3 regions of the Pseudodesulfovibrio indicus genome follow, and region 1 is predicted to be linked to each of the others. Evidence: predicted binding sites of a transcription regulator. Region 1 holds the regulator's gene; each other region holds the start of a gene.
The links. Region 1 encodes sigma-54, which starts transcription at its own class of promoters, with help from an activator protein. Its sites were predicted from a motif close to CTGGCACGGNNNNTGCTT; they were not measured.
Positions count from the first base shown of each region.

Region 2: a site for sigma-54 is predicted at 2,164-2,181, ahead of AWY79_RS04405 (flagellar hook protein FlgE). Genes of this name have one in related genera too.
Region 3: a site for sigma-54 is predicted at 1,184-1,201, ahead of AWY79_RS05760 (SHOCT domain-containing protein). Genes of this name have one in related genera too.

Region 1 covers NZ_CP014206.1:2,593,431-2,596,801, reverse strand. The annotation lists gene AWY79_RS11655 (PTS sugar transporter subunit IIA) at 1-237, opposite strand, end outside; gene hpf (ribosome hibernation-promoting factor, HPF/YfiA family) at 240-782, opposite strand; gene rpoN (RNA polymerase factor sigma-54) at 817-2,235, opposite strand; gene lptB (LPS export ABC transporter ATP-binding protein) at 2,476-3,201, opposite strand; gene AWY79_RS11635 (LptA/OstA family protein) at 3,202-3,371, opposite strand, start outside.
Region 2 covers NZ_CP014206.1:952,903-956,273, reverse strand. The annotation lists gene AWY79_RS04410 (hypothetical protein) at 1-150, opposite strand, end outside; gene AWY79_RS04405 (flagellar hook protein FlgE) at 451-2,070, opposite strand; gene AWY79_RS04400 (OmpH/Skp family outer membrane protein) at 2,385-2,945, shown strand; gene AWY79_RS04395 (Hpt domain-containing protein) at 3,020-3,367, opposite strand.
Region 3 covers NZ_CP014206.1:1,237,184-1,240,554, reverse strand. The annotation lists gene AWY79_RS05770 (YceD family protein) at 36-554, opposite strand; gene rpmB (50S ribosomal protein L28) at 763-975, shown strand; gene AWY79_RS05760 (SHOCT domain-containing protein) at 1,232-1,513, shown strand; gene gltX (glutamate--tRNA ligase) at 1,615-3,012, opposite strand; gene AWY79_RS05750 (NifU family protein) at 3,291-3,371, opposite strand, start outside.

The sequences.
Region 1 (3,371 bases):
CACGACCATGACCTTTTCCAGGTTCTCCAGCTTGCCGTGGGGGATGGCGATACCGTCGCCGATGCCGGTGGAGCCGAGGCGCTCGCGATCGAGAAGGACACGGACCGCTAGGTCCGTGTCCATCTCGGGATATATCTCGCCCAGGGGGGCGACCAGTTCATTGAGTACGTCCGACTTGGTCTCGGACTGCAGCTCGGGAAGGATCAGTTCCTTCGCCAGGTAATCACTGAGTTTCATGCTTAGTTTCCGGGGTCGATGAGGCCGTAATCGCCGTTCTTTCTCTTGTAGATAACGTTGACGCCTTCGGTTTCCGCGTTGCGGAAGACCAGGAACTCGTTCTCCAGGGCATCCAGCTGCATGGCGGCCTCGTCCACGGACATGGGCTTGGGCTCGTATGCGTCGGTGCCGACGATGGTCGGGGCCGCTCCGGCTCCGATCTCATCGAAGGAGATGTAGTTCATCTGCACCATCTTATTGGGACGCGCCTGTCTGGGGCGGTTCTTCATCTTCTCGCGCATCTTGCGAAGCTGGGCTTCCAGCTTGTCCAGGACCATGTCGATGGTGGAATACATATCCTCGGAGTCCTCGTAGGCCGAGATGTGAATGCGATCCGAGTTGAGGATCACGTCCGCCTTGTGGCGGAACTTCTCGACCAGCAGGTTCACCTGGAGATCTGCTTCCGCATCGGAAACGTACTTCGCAACCTTTTCAAAACGCTTTTCAGCGTAACCCTTGAGGTGATCGGACGGCTCAAAGTTCTTGAAAGTGAAGCTGATGTTCATACGCTGCCTCCTGGTTGTGTGTCCGGCAAGCAGACTAGAAATACTGCTTGCGCTTGGATGACGAAGCAATACCCATTGCCGAACGGTACTTGGCGACCGTGCGCCTGGCGATGTTCACGTCAAGTTTCTCCTTGAGGATCTCGCCGATCCGTTCATCGCTGAGCGGTTTCTTCGTGTCTTCATCCGCGATCATCTGCTTGATGAGCGCTTTCACGCTCTCCGAGCCCACCTGGGAACCGTCGTTCAGGTCCAGGGCGGAGTTGAAGAAAAACTTCAACTCGTAGATGCCGTGGGGGGTTGAAACGTACTTGTTGGTCGTGATCCGGCTCACGGTGGATTCGTGCATCTCGATGTCTTCCGCGACCTCCTTGAGGATCAAGGGTTTGAGCTTTGTCACGCCTTCCTCGAAGAACCCCCGTTGAAAGCCGACAATGGACTCGACTACTTTATACAGGGTTCGCTGCCGCTGGTACAGACTTTTCATCAACCATGCGGCGGAACGCATCTTTTCCTGGAAATATTCCTTCTCCTTGTCCGCCGCGCCCTTCATGGAATCCATGTAGAAGCTGTTCATCTGCAAACGGGGCAGCCCGTCCTCGTTGAGGATGATGACGAAGTCCTCGCCATACTTGTAGACGAAGACGTCGGGCGAGACGTAGTGCGGCTCGGTGCTGGAGAAGCTGGCGCCGGGCATGGGGTCGAGCGTCTGGATCGTGTCGAGGTAGTCCTTGAGCTCTTCCATGGTGATCTTGAACTTGCGGGCCAGCGGCTTGTAGCGGTTCTTCTCCAGGTCTTCCAGGTGGTCGCGCACCAGGGAGACCAGGGTCGGATCGTCGTAGCCCAGGACTTCCATCTGAACCAGCAGGCACTCCTGGGGGGAACGGGCGGCCACGCCCACGGGGTCCAGGCGCTGTATGCGCATCAGGACCGACTCCACCTCTTCGTCGGTGGCCTGAATCATGGAGGTCAGCTCCTCCATGGAGGCCTGGAGATAGCCGTTGGAATCGATGTTGCCGAGGATGACCTCGCCGATGGCCACTTCGTGCTCCGTGAAATCCGAAAGCCGCATCTGCCAGGTGACGTGGCCTTCCAGCGAAGGCTTGGAGGCAAGGCGCGCTTCGAACGACATCCCCTCCTCCGGAATCTCGGAGTCCCGGGACAGGGCCTGCTTGGAGGTCGAGGAAAATTCGCCGAGATAGTTTTCCCAATCGGCGGTGCGGACCAGCTCTTCCTCGGCCTGGGCCTCGGTCAGGACTTCCCGTGGGTCGGGCGTTTCCTGCGGTTCCACCTCGGGCTCGGTCTCATCCAGGAACGGATTTTCCAATAGTTCCTGCTGTACCGTTTCCAGCAGCTCCAGACGGGAGAGCTGCAGCAGCTTGATGGCCTGCTGCAACTGAGGCGTCATGACCAGTTGCTGTGTGAGCTTGAGCTGTTGCCGAAGTTCCAATCCCATGATTCCCTGCTCGCTTTACGGTTTCACAATATCGCTCGCCGGATATTTTTACTTTTTTCCCGGCTGCGGGAAGTTTTTTTCGGTTCAACTATGCCACATGCAAGAAAAGGACGCAACACAATTGTGTTAACGTCCTGTTTCCATTAATAATCCAGCGGATATACGCGAGTATGAAAAAAGTGTACCAACCTTTGGGAACCGTGTAAATCCGGAAAGCGCAAAAAATGCGCGGTTTCGCGGCTAGAGCCGGAAGTCTTCGCCCAGGTAAATCTGCCTGGCCCGGCTCGATTTGACGATTTCCTCCGGCGACCCTTCGAGGATGACCGTGCCCTCGTAGACGAGATAGGCGCGATCGCAGATATTCAACGTTTCACGAACGTTGTGGTCCGAAATCAGGATGCCGATGTCCATGGACTTGAGCACCGAGATAATCTCCTGGATGTCGATGACCGCGATGGGGTCGATGCCCGCGAACGGCTCGTCCAGGAGGATGAACTGCGGGTCGAGGATCAGGGCGCGGGCGATCTCGAGGCGCCGCCGCTCGCCGCCGGACAGGAACATGGCAGCCTGGTCCGCCAGCTTGGTGATGGTGAACATCTCCATCAATTCATCCGCCCTGGCCCGCTGTCGGCGCGAATTCATGGCCGTCTGCTCGAGGATGATCTCCAGGTTCTGACGCACGGTCAGCTTCTTGAAGATGGAACTCTCCTGGGGCAGGTAGCTGACGCCGAGCCTGGCCCGCTCGTGGAGCGGCCTGCCGGTCAGGACCTCGTCCCCCAGGACCACCTGGCCGGTGTTCGGGGCCACGATGCCCACCAACATGTAGAAGGTCGTGGTCTTGCCCGCGCCGTTGGGGCCGAGCAGCCCGACCACCTCGCGCTTGTTCAGCTCGATGTCGATGCCGTGCACGACCTCTTTCTGGCCGTACCGCTTGGACAGGTTCGTGGCTCGAAGACCGGTGGCCATCTACTGCACCTTCATGCTGCCGGGAGCAACGAAGATCGCCTTGACCCGCTGGTCGCCGCCGATGACCTCGGACCGGTTGTCCCGGACGTGGAAGTTGATCACTTCGCCGGTCAGGGAATTGGGGCCGTCCTGAAGCAGCGGGCTCTGCTCCATCTTGAGCAGCTGGGGGC
Region 2 (3,371 bases), 1.6 Mb from region 1:
CCTGGTTATGTCGACAATCTGATAGCTCAAGTCGTCAAACCGCCGATCTCCATAGATATCGAGGTTGGCCTGTATGACATCCTCGTTGGTGAGCAGGCCATGGAATGTCCAGACCACGCCCGCGGCTCGCCAGGTAATCGTGTACGCCATCGTATTACGCTCCTTCCAGGTTAACTGGGATTTAAACCGGCTGGTTAGTCTGCGTAAAGTATTAATCGGGAGGGTCCGTTCCGATCGCCCGCAGCGGCATGACGCATGACCGTTCGGGAGTCCCGCGCGGACACGGACTCGAATCGCGACCCCGGCGATTAACAGTCATTGCCCCGTGATTCCGGGCGAAAACATGCATTCGGTCTTTGACCCGCACGGGATCATGGGGACACCATAGCCAAAAAAGGGGCGCTGCCCGGATATCCGGACAGCGCCCCGCGTTCCGCTTGGGGATTCGGCCTACCGCTTCACCGAGATGAGGGTGTTCAGCATCGTGTCGGCGGTGGTGATGACCTTGGTGTTGGCCTGGTAGCCGCGCTGGGTGACGATCATGTTGGAGAATTCATCGGCCATGTCCACGTTGGACGACTCCAGGGAATTCTGGTTGATGGTTCCCCGGCCACGGTCCCCGGCCACGCCCTCGATGGCCCCGCCCGAAGCCTCGGTGGCCACGAAATTGGTATGCCCGTCCCGGGACAGCCCCCAGGGGCTGTTGAACTTGTAGACGCCCACCTGGTACAGCTCCTCGGTCTGGCCGTTGGAGAAATGGCCGCTGAGGATGCCCTCCTCGTCCACGCTGAGGTAGTTGAGATAGCCCCAGGTGTAGCCGTCCTGGTTGTAGTAGCCGGTGAAGGACGGCTGGGCGAAACTGGTCGTCACCCGCGCGTCGCGGTCCATGTCGGCCATTTCGGGCAGGAGGTCGGCGTCGGTGCCCAGGGTGGCCGCCGATCCGGTGCCGTGGCTGCGCCAGGACGAGCTCTGGGAGTTGACCCCGAAGTCGTATCCGATGGTGCTCACCTCGCCCGTGGACTGTCCGTCGGCGCCGAAGGTGAAGTTGAACTGCGGCAGCCCCTCCTCGTCAAAGGTGGCCGGGACCCATGATGCCAGATCCTTGGGGTCGCCGGAGGCGGACGGATCCAGGCTGAAGGCGGACTGGTTGACCAGCGCGCCGCGCGAGTTGAAGGTCAGGACGCCCATACCGGCGAGCCCCGCGCCCGAAGTCCCGTAGGCCGCCGAGCCGTCGGCGTCGCCGGGCATGGCGATGACGTATTCCCAATAGCTGTAGCCGGGTACGGCGTTGGACAGGGTGTCGGGGTTGACCGGATCGTAATAGACGGTCATCTCGTAGCTGTTGCCCTCGGCGTCGAACACGTCCATGGCGGTGGAGTACTGGGGTTCCGTGTCGCCGAACGGCGTGGCCGCGTTGCTCTGGGAGCCGTTGTACGCCTCGAGCATGGAGAAAAACGGGTTGTCGGTGCTGGAGAAGACCTCCGTGGCCGAATGGTCGAGGTTGGCGACCACTTCCACCGAGTTGGTGGCCACCGGCTCGGACCGGACCACGCGGGCCGTCTCGCCGTCGACGATCACGTCTTCGTAGGGCAGCCGGATGTCGGACACGGCGGTGTCCCACTGGCCGGTCTCCTGGTCGTAGGCGTAACCCTGGAGCCGGAAGCCCGCCGCGTCCACGAGATAGGCATCGTTGTTGAAACGGAAGGACCCCGCGCGGGTGTAATGCGTCGCGCCCGTGCCCCCCATGGAGGGATCGCTGACCCCGAAAAATCCTTCGCCGGAAAGGGCCAGGTCGGTGACCGCGTTGGTGTTCTCCAGCGACCCCTCGTTGAAGGAGGGCCGGATGGTCGATACCCCGACGCCCTTGCCGATCTGGCTGGTGCGGAACACGCCCGAATCGTATTGGGCGCCGCCCGACCCCATCTGCTGGCTGATCAGATCGCCGAAGAGCAACTCCGAGCGCCGATAGCCGATGGTGTTGACGTTGGCCAGGTTGTTGGCCAGCACCTGCATGCCTTGACTGTGGGCGATCACGCCGGTGGCCCCCACGTACATACTTCCAAAACTCATACTTCCTCCGATCCGGCCTGGCCGGACTAGCGGGAACCCGCCGGGAGACCCATTCCCGGCAAATAATTCCCGACTCCTTCTCGGAGAAAGATTAAGCAAGGTGTGTGCCGTTTATAAAACTCAATATTTTTAACGGGTCGCAAAGGAAAAATTAGGGAACTTGCTTCCGCCCCGGCAAAAACCGCCGCCGGGCGGCACGACCCTCAACCGGGCGCGCCGAATGATCTTTCCCTTGCAAGACACCGGCCCCGCGCGTAGGCTTGCGCGACTTTGACCCATAGCGACTTCAAACGAACCAACGGAGATATATCATTATGAAACGGATTCTTCCCCTGATCGGCATCATCGTCCTGGTCCTTGGCCTGAGCGCCTGCAACCAGGAGCCTTCGGTCAAGATCGGCATCGTGGACGAGGCGGCCGCCTTCAAGGACAACAAGGTCGCCACCGAGGCCATGGCCTACCTCCAGGAGATGGGCAAGCCCCTCCAGGAAAAGGCCGAGGCCGCGTACAAGGCCATGCAGGAGAACCAGAACGAAGAGACCGTGGCCGCCTACAAGCTGGCCATGGGCGAGCTGCAGAACACCATGACCGCCGAGCAGCAGCGCATCGTCGCCATGGTGGACGGCAAGTTCAATGAAGTGCTGGAAAACTACCGCAAGGAGAAGGGGCTGACCCTGATCCTGTCCAAGCAGTCCGTCATCTCCTCCAGCGAGACCGTGGACATCACCAAGGACATCGTCAACGCCATGAACGGCATCCAGCTGGACTTCACCCGGCCCGAGCCCGCCGCCGAGGCCGCCCCGGAAGCCGCCGCTCCGGCCGAAGCAGCTCCCGAAGCCGCCGCCCCGGAAGCAGAGAACAAGAAGGCCGAGTAGCCCTTCCGCATCGAACGAAAAAAGGCCTGTCCGTCGGCGGACAGGCCTTTTCTTTTCTCGTTGCGGAAAACGGTTCAGTGTTCCCGCTTGAACGCGGTCATCAGCCCGGCAACCTGGTCCAGAGCGTCGGTGAACCTGACGAACTTCTCGCGCAGCGCATCGAGCCGCCCTTCCCGGCCCGCGTATTCCATCTCCAGGGCCAGCCGGGACAGGCTGTCGGAACGGACCACGCCGCACATACCCTTGAGGGAATGGGAGAGCTTGGCAGCCGTCTCCGCCCGGCCCGCTTCCAGGGCCGCATCCAGATCGCGTACCCGCCTGGGCGCGTCTTCGAGAAAAGCGTCTATCAGCTCCACGGCCAGCTCGTCGTCATAGGCTATGCTGGCCAGGAACTGCTTGTCGTCAAACAAATCCCGCGTCATTGAT
Region 3 (3,371 bases), 1.4 Mb from region 1:
CGCCTGGCAACCATCGGGCTCCCGGGCAGGGGGCGTTACTTTATCTTCAAGTCGCGGAAAACCGCAAGCCTTTCGTCGCCCTCATCCCGCTTGCAGGTGCATTCGCCGGAATTGAGGTCCGCGCCGCAGCCGGGGCAGACGCCCTGGCAGTCCTCGGAACACAGCGGCTTGAACGGCAGGGCCAGGGCGAATTCCTCCCAGAGGATGGCGCCCATGTCCAGCTGAAGCTGGCCGTTCTCCAGACGCATGCGCGGCTCGCCGTCGTCCTCGCCGTCAGGCAGCTGCTCATAGGCGTCGAAGTCGACGTCGATGGCGTGCTCGAAGGATTCGGCGCAGCGGTCGCAGGGCAGCTGCACGGCGCCCTTGAGGGTGCCGCGCACCAGTGCGCCCTCGTCGCCCTGGGGCTGAACGGTGTACTCGGCCACCAAGTCGCGGGCCGGCCGGACCTCCAGCTTGAATTCACGCCACGCCTCACGCCAGAGCGCCTGGTCGTCGAAGACGAACGTCTTGCCCTCCGCGGCGATATCACTGATCGGCAGCCAAAATTCAAACATGGGTATTCTCCGGATTCGGCACGGCTCCTCCGCCGGGCAACCGGTGCTTCCTATATGGTATCATTTTCTCCTGTCAAGAAAAAAACCCTTGCCATTTGCTGCGAGGCTCGGTAAGGATTCTCTCCCGCCGCATGGGGAAGCTACCATCATCCTACGGCGAACAACAAAGAAAAACAAAGTATTTCATTTGAATACATAGGAGGTCGCAATGTCCCAGGTTTGCGATATTTGTGGAAAGGGTCCCCAGACCGGCAACAACGTCAGCCACTCTCACATCAAAACCAAGCGCCGCTTCATGCCGAACCTGCAGAAGGTCCGCCACCAGCTGGAGTCCGGCCAGGTCGTGAGCATCAAGGCCTGCACCCGCTGCATCCGCAACGGCGCGGTCAACAAGCCCGTCGTCTCCAAGAAGCCCGAATAGGCTTCGCGCTTTTCCGCTTTCGAGCACTGCTGCCGCCGAGATGATCGGCGGCAGCTTTTTTGCGCCCATTGTCCGGCGCGCCCCCTGCCCCGCCGCCCCGCTCGCCTTGTGCAGAAACCCGTATCTCCGCCAGTGCAAATTCTGCACACGTGCACATCGCGTGCGGCCTCGGCAAAGCCCAACCAGCTGAAATCATTAAGCCTGCCGTTTGGCACGGTCCATGCTTTCTTCCAGGCAAACCTACTGTGGAGGCAACATGGAATTTTTGACGTCATTCGGGAACTGGTGCTCCGGGCCGGGCCTGTGGCACGGCGGAGGCTATGGGAACTGGGCTGGCGGAATGCCCTTCCATTTCGGGGGGATCTTCCAGCTCCTGGTCATAGGACTGATCATCTATTTCACGGCGCGCCTGTTCCGCAAACCCGCCACCTCTTCAGGTCCGGGCACGCCCGAGGAAGTCCTCAAACGGCGCTACGCCGCCGGCGAGATCGACGAGCCGACGTACAAGCGCATGAAGGATGAGTTGCAACGCAGCTAGTGGACATAGAAAAGCACTCCTCTCCCCAAGACAAAGCCCCCGCCGGACGCACCGGCGGGGGCTTTTCTTCACTTTTGCAGGCGGCCCGCTCTCCGCAGCCGCTACAGCTCCAGCGCGCGCCGGATGCGCGCTATGGTCTGGGCCTTGCCGAGCACGACCATGGTCTCGAACAGGCCGGGGGACTGGGTCTTGCCCATGATGGCCACGCGGATGGGCTGGGCGATGGCCTTGAACTTGATGTCCTTCTCCTCGATGAACTGCTTGTGCAGCTCCTCCAGGGAGGCTTCCGTGAACTCGGGGAGCGCGTCCATGCGGTCCGCGATCTCCTCCAGCAGCGGCTTGGTCTCGGCGGTCAGGAATTTCTTCACCGCCGCCTCGTCATAGGGCAGGAATGCGGCGTCCACGATGAACGGGCGGGACTGCTCCAGCATGTCCAGCACGGACTTGGCCCTGGGCTGGAGCAGGGGCGCGATCTTGGCGAAGTCGGCGCGGGACACGTTCCCGGCCTCCTCCTCGCCCACCTCGCGGGCCAGGAAATCGCAGAGCAGTCCGGCCAGACGGTCCGGGTCGGCCTTCTGCATGTACTGGCCGTTGACCCATTCGAACTTGGTCAGGTCGAAGACCGACGGCGAGTTGCCGAGGTTGTCCGTGGAGAACAGGGCGACCATCTCTTCCATGGTGAACAGCTCCTGGTCACCGTGGGACCAGCCGAGCCGCGCCAGGTAGTTGGTCACGGCCTCGGGCAGGTAGCCCATCTTCTCGTACTCCATGACCGACAGCGCGCCGTGGCGCTTGGAAAGCTTCTTCTTGTCCGGGCCGAGGATCATGGGCACGTGGCCGAACTCCGGCACGTCCCAGCCCAGGGCGCGGTAGATCAGGATCTGGCGCGGGGTGTTGTTCACGTGGTCGTCGCCGCGCAGCACGTGGGTCACGCCCATGTCGTGGTCGTCCACCACCACGGCCAGGTTGTAGGTCGGGGTGCCGTCCGTGCGCCGCAGGATCATGTCGTCCATCTCGGTGTTCTCCACGGAGATGAACCCCTTGACCATATCCTTGTACCCGGTGGCGCCCTCCACGGGAGCCTTGAGCCGGACCACGCCGGAGGTCAGCCCCTTTTCGCGGCAGGTCCCGTCGTACTTGGGCTTGCGCCCTTCCTTCATGGCCTTCTCGCGCATGGCGTCCACGTCTTCCTTGGAGCACTGGCAGTAGTAGGCGTGGCCGGACGCGATGAGCTGGTCTATGACCTCGTTGTGGCGGTCGGAACGCTCGGACTGAAACACGATCTCGCCGTCATGCTCGAGCCCCAGCCAACGCATGGAATCGATGATGGCGTCCGTGGCCTCCTGGGTGGACCGCTCGCGGTCCGTGTCCTCGATGCGCAGACGGAACTCGCCGCCCGCGGCGCGGGCCAGCAGCCAGGAAAACAGCGCGGTGCGCGCACCGCCGATATGCAGGAACCCGGTCGGGCTCGGCGCGAAACGGGAAACGATCTTGGTCATGTAGGATGCCTCCGGCGGCCAGGGAACCTTTTGAAAAAGGTTCCCTGGACCCTCCAAAACTTTTTAGCGCCGCTTCGCGGGTCGTGCGGGCGCGGCGGGTACTACCTTAAACGAAATTTCAACTATCCCCATCGGCGACCTCCCGCTTTCCGCCAGCCCTCGCGCAGCGACCCAAAGAGTTTTGGAGGGTTGGGGGATGGGGGTCCGGGGGAAGGGGGAAGGGAACCTTTTGCAAAAGGTTCCCTTCCCCCTTCCCCCGGCCGCCGGAGGCGCGTGCCTTATTCCTGAACGGCCTCGACGCCCTTCACTTCGGGGATTTCCTTGAGAATGATCCGTTCGATGCCGTTTCGTAGCGTCAT